DNA from 4 places in the Pseudomonas sp. PB3P13 genome. Region 3 is predicted to be linked to each of the others. Evidence: predicted binding sites of a transcription regulator. Region 3 holds the regulator's gene; each other region holds the start of a gene.
What was found. The regulator FliA, encoded in region 3, starts transcription of late flagellar genes. The targets are predictions, from matches to a motif close to CTAAAGTTTNNNNNNNNNNNGCCGNTAA.
Positions count from the first base shown of each region.

Region 1: motA (flagellar motor stator protein MotA) is a predicted target of FliA. The motif match lies at 1,236-1,263, and genes of this name have one in related genera.
Region 2: ACYZT1_RS02285 (methyl-accepting chemotaxis protein) is a predicted target of FliA. The motif match lies at 1,198-1,225, and genes of this name have one in related genera.
Region 4: ACYZT1_RS20345 (chemotaxis protein CheW) is a predicted target of FliA. The motif match lies at 1,049-1,076, and genes of this name have one in related genera.

Region 1 is NZ_CM142702.1:685,930-688,130, reverse strand. It holds gene motB (flagellar motor protein MotB) at 1-312, opposite strand, end outside; gene motA (flagellar motor stator protein MotA) at 316-1,167, opposite strand; gene ACYZT1_RS03110 (HDOD domain-containing protein) at 1,334-2,201, shown strand, end outside.
Region 2 is NZ_CM142702.1:485,782-487,982, forward strand. It holds gene ACYZT1_RS02285 (methyl-accepting chemotaxis protein) at 1-1,142, opposite strand, end outside; gene ACYZT1_RS02290 (hypothetical protein) at 1,401-1,655, shown strand; gene ACYZT1_RS02295 (lipocalin family protein) at 1,686-2,201, shown strand, end outside.
Region 3 is NZ_CM142702.1:1,939,678-1,941,878, reverse strand. It holds gene ACYZT1_RS08795 (protein phosphatase CheZ) at 1-18, opposite strand, end outside; gene ACYZT1_RS08790 (chemotaxis response regulator CheY) at 41-412, opposite strand; gene fliA (RNA polymerase sigma factor FliA) at 579-1,319, opposite strand; gene fleN (flagellar synthesis regulator FleN) at 1,316-2,146, opposite strand.
Region 4 is NZ_CM142702.1:4,423,168-4,425,368, forward strand. It holds gene norR (nitric oxide reductase transcriptional regulator NorR) at 1-873, shown strand, start outside; gene ACYZT1_RS20345 (chemotaxis protein CheW) at 1,142-2,044, shown strand; gene ACYZT1_RS20350 (GNAT family N-acetyltransferase) at 2,048-2,201, shown strand, end outside.

The DNA.
Region 1 (2,201 bases), 1.3 Mb from region 3:
GACAGTGACCTTGTCCGGCTGCGGCTGAGACTTCACTTCCGGATTAAGCGTGTTTTCCGGAGCCAGCGTTGGCGAGCCGCCCAGATCGATGATGTACGGCGTACCGCTTTCGGAAAAACCGACCGGGTCCTTGAAGTAGCCGGCAATGGCGATCTTCTGTTCAGGCGTTGCGGTGGACAGCAGCCACAGCACCAGGAAGAACGCCATCATCGCCGTCGCAAAGTCGGCAAAGGCGATTTTCCAGGCGCCCCCGTGATGCCCACCGGCGATGCGCTTGATGCGCTTGATGATTATCGGCTGGTTATTTTCCATTACTCAGCGACCACGAACCGCTTGTTCCAGCTCGGCAAAGCTGGGACGGTGTGCCGGGTACAGAACCTTGCGACCGAATTCCACCGCCAATGACGGCGGCATGCCGGAGGCCGACGCGACCAGCGAGGCCTTGATGGCTTCGTAGATGTTCAACTCTTCCTTGGCATCGTGCGCCAGGGAAGTGGCCAGCGGACCAAAAAAACCGTACGCCGCGAGGATACCGAAGAAGGTCCCCACTAACGCTGCACCCACGTGCATGCCGATGGCGGCCTGGTCGCCTTCGCCCAAAGAAGCCATGGTCACCACGATCCCCAATACCGCCGCAACGATACCGAAACCAGGCAGGGCATCGGCAATGCCGTTCACCGCGTGGGACGGGTGCTCGAGGTCTTCCTTGAGGCTGTAGAGTTCCATGTCGAACAGGCCTTCGAGTTCGTGCGGGGCCATGTTGCCGGAGGACATGATGCGCAGGTAATCGCAGACGAACGCGGTCATGCGCTCGTCTTTGAGCACGGACGGGTACTTGGCGAAAATCGGGCTTGCCGAGGCATCTTCGATGTCGCCTTCGATGGCCATCATGCCTTCGCGGCGGCTCTTGTTGAGGATCTCGTAAATCAATCCCAACACTTCGAGATAAAAGGCGTGATTGAATCGCGAGCCGAACATGCTCAAGGATTTCTTGAGTACATGCATGGTCATGTAGCCGGGGTTGGCTTGCAAAAATGCGCCAAGGGCCGCGCCACCGATAATCAGCACTTCGAAGGGCTGGATAAGGGCGGCAATCTTGCCGTGGGAGAGCACGTATCCGCCGAGCACGCTCGCGAACACGACGATGATGCCGATTATTTTAGCCATAGGTAGGGGAGCACTTAATGAGTCGGGTTCAAGGTCATATTCGGAAGTTGAAAAATCTCTTCTTCTCCTTATCGGCAAAACTGCGCCAGACTATAGCCCGTTAAGGCGAAAAGCCAATCTGGCCCGATCCGGGCATCGGTAAAGCAGACGAAGATAGCGTCCAATCATGGCTAATGAAACGAACGTTGCAACGCCGAAACCGAGCACACTCCAAGGCTGGATCAAGCTGCTCGACGGCGTCCGTCTGCCGGTTCCGCAAACCAGCCACGACCGTGTTTGCAAGGCCATTGGCGACCATCGCAGTTCGCTGCGCGATATCGCCGACCTGATGCAGGACAGCCCTGCCCTGGCGTTGAGCGTGATTCGTGAAGCCAATCGGCACACGCAAGGGAGCATGACCGAGCCGGCGGAAAACCTTGAGGTGGCGATCACTCGTCTCGGCCTCAAGCGCACTGAAGAACTGCTCGAGCGACTGCCCGCCCAGCCAGCGGCGCAGATCCCGGTCGCCCTGCGCCAGTTGCAACTGATCAGCCAGCACGCGACCCAACAGGCCAATGGCTTTTTTGCCGCGCGCCTGGCGCGATTGTGGCAAGACATCCATTGGGGCAGCCTGCTGTTTCTTTCGCCGCTGTGGCCAATGGCACTCACACATCCCAAGTTGCTCGAAGAATGGGAACTGCGCGTCATCCATAAGGGTGAGTCGGCGCGCAAGGTCGAGCAGCAATTGTTCGGCGTGCGTCTACTGGCCATTTGTCAGGCGCTGGTGGACGTCTGGCACTTGCCGATCTGGGTGCAGCAGGGTTATCGGTTGTTGCTCAGCGAGCAGCGGGAGTTGGTCAAAGTGCTGCGGATTGCGCGTGACAGCGACCATCCGTTGCGCCAGCAAAACCGACTCGACGACGACCCGACCCTGCGCCGCTGGCTCAATCAGCCGGCCAATACCGTATTGCTGGCCAACGGCCTGGCACTGTCGGCGCAACACGCCTGGAACAGCCCACACAGTAAGCGCTGGCAATACCTGACCAGTCTTTATC
Region 2 (2,201 bases), 1.5 Mb from region 3:
TCGGAGTTGAACATCGATGAATTCGACGCGGCAACCACGCGCAGGGCGACTTCGTTGACCTGGCCGGTGGCCGAAGACACTTCACGAATCGAGGTATGAATACGTTCCACAAACCGGTTGAACGAGGTGCCCAGCGCGCCGAATTCATCCTGGCCATGAATGGTCAGGCGTTTGGTCAGGTCACCTTCACCTTCGGCAATGTCATGCATCGCGCGGCCCATGGTCAGCAGCGGCTGCATCAGGAAACTGATCAGCATGCCCAGCAGCGCAATGATGATCACCACCGCGATGACCATGGCGATGATCGCCGACGTCCGGAATTCGCTGAGCATTGCGAACGCGGTGTCCTGGTCCAGCACCAGCGCGACATACCAGTCCGCCGACGGCACGCCGTTGACGTGGGTGAAAGAGATGAACTGGCGCTGGCCGTCGATCTCGACTTCTTTCATGCCCGGGCTGACCTGCGGCGCGCCGTTCGGGTAAGCCTCGGCCAGATTCTTCAGCACCAGTTTGCTGTCCGGGTGAATCAGGATCTTGCCGTCGGCGCCGACAATAAAGGCATGACCGTGGCCACCGAAGTTCAGCAAGTTGATGATTGCACTGACGCTGGACAGGTCGATGTCCGCACCGGCGACGCCGATCATCTGGCCTTCACGTTTCACGGGTGTGGCAACCGTGATCACCAGTTTGCCGGAAGACGCCGCTATGTAGGGTTCGGTGACGATGGTCTGCTGTGCACTGTTGGCCGCTTTGTACCAGCCGCGCGCGCGTGGGTCGTAGTCGGCGGCGCGATTACCGGCCGGGATGGAGAACATCACGCCGTCGGTGCCGCCAAAGTAGCTCAACTGAAAATTGCTGGTGTATGCCGGCAGGTCGATGGCGCGTTTGAGATCGGCCGGCGCACTGCCGTCTACGGCGATCTGCTGAGACAACGACTGCAGCAACTGGATGCGGCTTTCAAGCCAGGTTTGAATATTGCTGGTGGTCAGGCTGCCAAGCTCCTGCATCGACGTTTCGGTGCTGCTGCGCAGAGTCTGGCGCTGCCGGTAGTCGTTGAACATTATGAAACAAGCGAATGCAACGGCCACCACGAGGGCGGCAGCCAGCAGGATCTTGTGGCTGAATTTCATGTTTCTGGTCATGGGTTGAGCTACCGCGGAGGGGGCTGGTGTTGGGGCGAATCTGTCTCTACATAATGTGTCGACTGCGAAGCGTCAAAGATTAGGCACCTTTCGGTATTTGCGACGAAATGCTCAATACCCGAGAAAAGTTCCTGATATTTAAGAAATGCCGGACGAGCGGCCTTACAAATAGCCCCACGGTCGGGGAACCAGACAGGGGATTTCTCTTCTAAGGTTTGCCTGGCAGCCTGCCAGCCCCCTTCGCTCCAGGAGTTCACCATGTCGCTGCGATCCATCGCCTTGTTGTCGTTCTGCGTGCTGCTGACCGCTTGCAGCAAGGTCAATCAGGAAAATTATTCCAAGCTGGAGGCCGGTATGCCCAAGTCAGAGGTGGAAACCTTGCTGGGCAAAGCCACGGATTGCTCGGGCGCGCTCGGCATGTCCAGTTGCACCTGGGGCGACAAAAACAGCTTTATCAGCGTGCAGTATGCCGGTGACAAAGTGCTGATGTTTTCCGGCCAAGGTCTGAAGTAAACCGGGGCTGACGCCCACGGGAGAAAAACAATGAAGCGGTTATTGATCCTGTTTTTTGCCGGCCTGGTTTTGGCCGGCTGCGCCACTTCTGGCGAAGATACACTGGCGCCGAAAACCGTCGACAGCGTCAACCTGAAGAAGTACCAAGGGACCTGGTACGAACTGGCCCGGCTACCGATGTATTTCCAGCGCAACTGCGCGCAATCCGAAGCCCATTACACCCTCAAACCGGATGGCAACGTATTGGTATTGAACCGCTGCCTGACTGAAAACTGGCAGTGGGAAGAGGCTAAAGGCACGGCGTACCCGCAGGTGCCGGGCAAGACCGACAAGCTGTGGGTCGAGTTTGATACCTGGTTCTCGCGTTTATTACCCGGCGTGGCGAAGGGGCAATATTGGGTGCTGTACGTCAGTGATGATTACAAGACCGCCATCGTCGGCGACCCCAGTCGCAAGTATCTATGGCTACTGTCGCGGTCACCATCGGTCAGCGGCGTAGTGCGCGAAGACCTGCTGAGCAAGGCGCGCCAGCAGGGTTACGACACC
Region 3 (2,201 bases):
AGATTCGTTGTTGTCCATAGCTCCCCCGTGGCGCCGTTTCTCAACCGATGCGTTCGAAAATCTTCTCGATCTTGTCTTTCAACGCCTGGGCCGTGAAGGGCTTGACCACATAGCCGTTGACGCCGGCCTGGGCCGCTTCGATGATCTGCTCGCGCTTGGCTTCAGCGGTGACCATCAGCACCGGCAGGTGCTTGAGCTTTTCATCGGCGCGCACGTGGCGCAGCAGGTCGATACCGGTCATGCCAGGCATGTTCCAGTCCGTTACCAGAAAGTCGATGCTGCCGCTGTTGAGAACCGGAATGGCGGTGGTGCCATCGTCAGCCTCGACCGTGTTGGTGAACCCAAGGTCACGCAACAGGTTTTTTATGATCCGCCGCATCGTTGAGAAGTCATCAACGATGAGGATTTTCATGTTCTTGTCCAATTCGACCTCCAAGCAGTCTTAAACACGCCCAGCACCTGGACGCGCCACTTCAATCAATCCGGCAAACACTCGATGACTGTCTGGAGCACAGCAGATCGCGACCGGCGCGGTTCAACACCACACCAGCCACGTTCGCAGTGTCCCCACACTGCCTTCAGCGCGCTCGCCACTCCCCCAAACGCCCCCGCAAACGGGCCGCGCACTGGCTGTGTAACTGGCTGACCCGGGATTCGCTGACCCCCAGGACCTCGCCGATTTCCTTGAGATTCAGCTCTTCGTCGTAGTACAGCGCCAATACCAGCCGCTCCCGCTCCGGCAGATTGGCAATCGCGTCCGCCAATGCCGCCTGGAAGCGTTCATCTTCCAGATCGCGGGACGGCTCCATGTGTGCACTCGCGCCGTCCTCGTGCAGCCCCTCGTGTTCGCCGTCCTGCAACAGATCGTCGAAACTGAATAAACGGCTACCCAAGGTGTCGTTCAAAATCCCGTAGTAGTCGTCGAGACTCAATTGGAGTTCGGCCGCAACTTCATGATCTTTAGCGTCACGGCCGGTTTTAGCTTCAATCGAGCGAATTGCGTCGCTGACCATGCGCGTATTGCGGTGAACCGAACGGGGTGCCCAGTCGCCCTTGCGCACTTCATCGAGCATCGCGCCGCGGATTCGAATGCCCGCGTACGTTTCGAAACTCGCGCCTTTGCTGGCGTCGTATTTGGTGGAAACTTCAAGCAGGCCGATCATGCCCGCCTGGATCAGATCTTCAACCTGAACACTGGCCGGCAAACGCGCGAGCAAGTGGTAGGCAATGCGCTTGACCAGTGGCGCGTAACGCTCGATCAATTCGTACTGCGCGTCACGTGCCGACTTCTTGTAAAGGTTGTAACCGGTAGCTGTCATAGCACGGGTCCTGCGGTCTGTTGCACGAGGCGCTCGACGAAAAACTCCAGATGCCCACGCGGGTTGGCGGGCAACGGCCAGGTATCGACCTTTTGTGCGATGGCCTTGAACGCCAGGGAGCACTTGGAACGCGGGAAGGCTTCATAGACGGCGCGCTGTTTCTGCACCGCTTTGCGCACGCTTTCGTCGTAGGGCACCGCACCGACGTACTGCAAGGCAACGTCGAGGAAGCGGTCCGTGACTTTGGTCAGCTTGGCGAACAGATTGCGACCCTCCTGCGGGCTCTGGGCCATGTTGGCCAGGACGCGGAAGCGGTTCATGCCGTAATCGCGATTCAGCAGTTTGATCAGCGCGTAGGCGTCCGTGATCGAAGTCGGCTCGTCGCACACCACCAGCAGCACTTCCTGCGCAGCGCGAACGAAACTGACTACCGAGTCACCGATACCCGCAGCGGTGTCGATGACCAGCACATCGAGGTTGTCGCCGATATCACTGAACGCCTGGATCAGGCCGGCATGTTGCGCCGGGCTCAGATGAACCATGCTCTGGGTGCCGGACGCGGCCGGAACGATGCGAATGCCGCCGGGCCCTTGCAACAATACGTCGCGCAGCTCACAGCGGCCTTCGATCACGTCGGCCAGCGTACGCTTGGGTGTCAGTCCCAACAGAACGTCGACGTTCGCCAGCCCCAGATCGGCGTCCAGCAGCATGACGCGTCGGCCAAGTTCAGCTAGAGCCAGGGACAAGTTCACTGACACGTTAGTCTTGCCGACGCCACCTTTGCCGCCGGTCACCGCGATCACCTGTACGGGATGCATGCTGCCCATTTTATTTCTTTACCTTGTCTTGCATAGACGGAGGCCACATTACTGGCTGCGCGTT
Region 4 (2,201 bases), 2.5 Mb from region 3:
GGCAAAGAGCTGGTCGCTCAGGCCATTCATGCCACTTCGTTGCGTGCAGACAAGCCCATCATCAGCCTTAACTGCGCAGCGTTGCCGGACACGTTGGTGGAGAGCGAACTGTTCGGCCATGTGCGCGGGGCGTTCACCGGCGCGACCAGCGACCGTCGTGGCAAATTCGAACTGGCCGATGGCGGCACATTGTTCCTTGATGAAGTCGGGGAATTGTCGCTGACCGTGCAGGCGAAATTGTTGCGTGTGCTGCAAAGCGGTCAACTGCAGCGTTTGGGTTCGGACAAGGAGCACCAGGTCGATGTGCGCCTTATCGCCGCGACCAATCGCGACCTTGCTGAAGAAGTGCGCAGCGGCCGCTACCGCGCCGACTTCTATCATCGTTTGAGTGTGTACCCGCTGCTGGTGCCGGCGCTGCGTGATCGGGGCCGCGACGTGCTGTTGCTCAGCGGTTATTTTCTGGAGCAGAACCGCTCGCGCATGGGCCTGAACAGTTTGCGCCTGAGTGCAGAGGCTCAGGCGGCGCTACTGGCTTATGACTGGCCGGGCAACGTGCGTGAACTCGAGCACCTGATCGGTCGCAGCGCGCTGAAAGCCTTGGGTCAGTGCCAGGAACGGCCGAAGATCCTCAGCCTGAGCGCGGCGGACCTGGACCTGCCCAGCGCCCGTGTCGAAGTTATCGCCGAGCAAGCGACGGCTGCGCCATCGACGTCAGTAACGGGCGATTTGCGCGAGGCCACGGACAATTATCAGCGCCAGTTGATCGGCGCCTGTCTGGCACGCCATCAACACAATTGGGCCAGCGCCGCCCGCGAGCTGGGCCTCGACCGCGCCAACCTCGGACGCTTGGCCAAAAGGTTGGGCATGAAATAACCCCGATCCCTTGTAGCAGCTGCCGAAGGCTGCGTTCGGCTGCAGAGCAGTCGTCAATGGTTAAACTCAGTGCCCTGGACATTGCTCGTTGAGGGTCGGGCGAGGACTTCGTCCTCGAACGCAGCCTTCGGCAGCTGCTACAGGGTCGCTTTCACCAGGTGTCGATGGAATGTTGCTAAAGCCTGCCCACACCAAGTCGATAACCCGGCATCGATAGCTTCTGGCGATCCATGCGATCGCCCGCCACCTTTCTCTTCAGAAGGTTTTTATGTCCTCCACCAAAGCCCGCGCAGATTCACTTTCGCTTCTGCTGTTTACCTTGCGCAGCGGCAAGCTGATGGCGATCAACCTGCTTAAAGTCAGTGAAATCATCCCTTGCCCGCCGCTGACCAAGCTGCCGGAGTCGCATCCTCACGTCAAAGGCATCGCCACCCTGCGCGGCACGTCGCTGTCGGTGATCGACCTCAGCCGCGCCATCGGCGAGCGGCCGCTGGAAGATCCGAACGGCGGCTGCCTGATCGTGACGGATGTCAGCCGTTCGAAACAGGGTTTGCACGTTCAGGCCGTGAGCAAGATCGTGCACTGCCTGACCACCGATATCCGCCCGCCGCCCTTCGGCTCCGGCGGGGTACGTTCTTACATCACCGGCGTGACCTCGGTGGACGGCACGCTGGTCCAGGTGCTGGATATCGAAAAAGTCATCCACGGTATTGCCCCCGCTCAAATCGAGATGGCCCCGACCGAGCTGAGCATGGAAGACGCCGAAGTACTGGGCAATGCGCGCATTCTGGTGGTTGACGACAGTCAGGTCGCCTTGCAGCAATCGGTGCACACTCTGCGTAATCTCGGCCTGCAATGTCACACCGCCCGCAGTGCCAGGGAAGCCATCGATTGCCTGCTGGACCTGCAAGGCACGGCGCAGCAGATCAACCTGATCGTCTCGGACATCGAAATGTCCGAGATGGATGGCTATGCGTTAACCCGGACCCTGCGCGACACCCCGGACTTCGCGCACCTGTACGTGTTGCTGCACACCTCCCTGGACAGCGCGATGAACAGCGAAAAAGCACGGCTGGCCGGCGCCAACGGGGTGCTGACCAAGTTCTCTTCACCCGAACTCACCAAGTGCCTGATCCAAGCGGCGAAGGCTGTCGCCGAACAAGGTCACTGAGGGATGGCCGAGGATTTCTGCTATCTGATGCGGCGCAATCTGGCCGAGGTTTGCGCAGCGGTGGTGTGGCCACCGTCCATTATTCTCAGCGAGTACCGCCCGGAACTGGCAGAAGCGGTGCATGGTTTGATGGAACTGGGTTATCCGGACGGCGGTG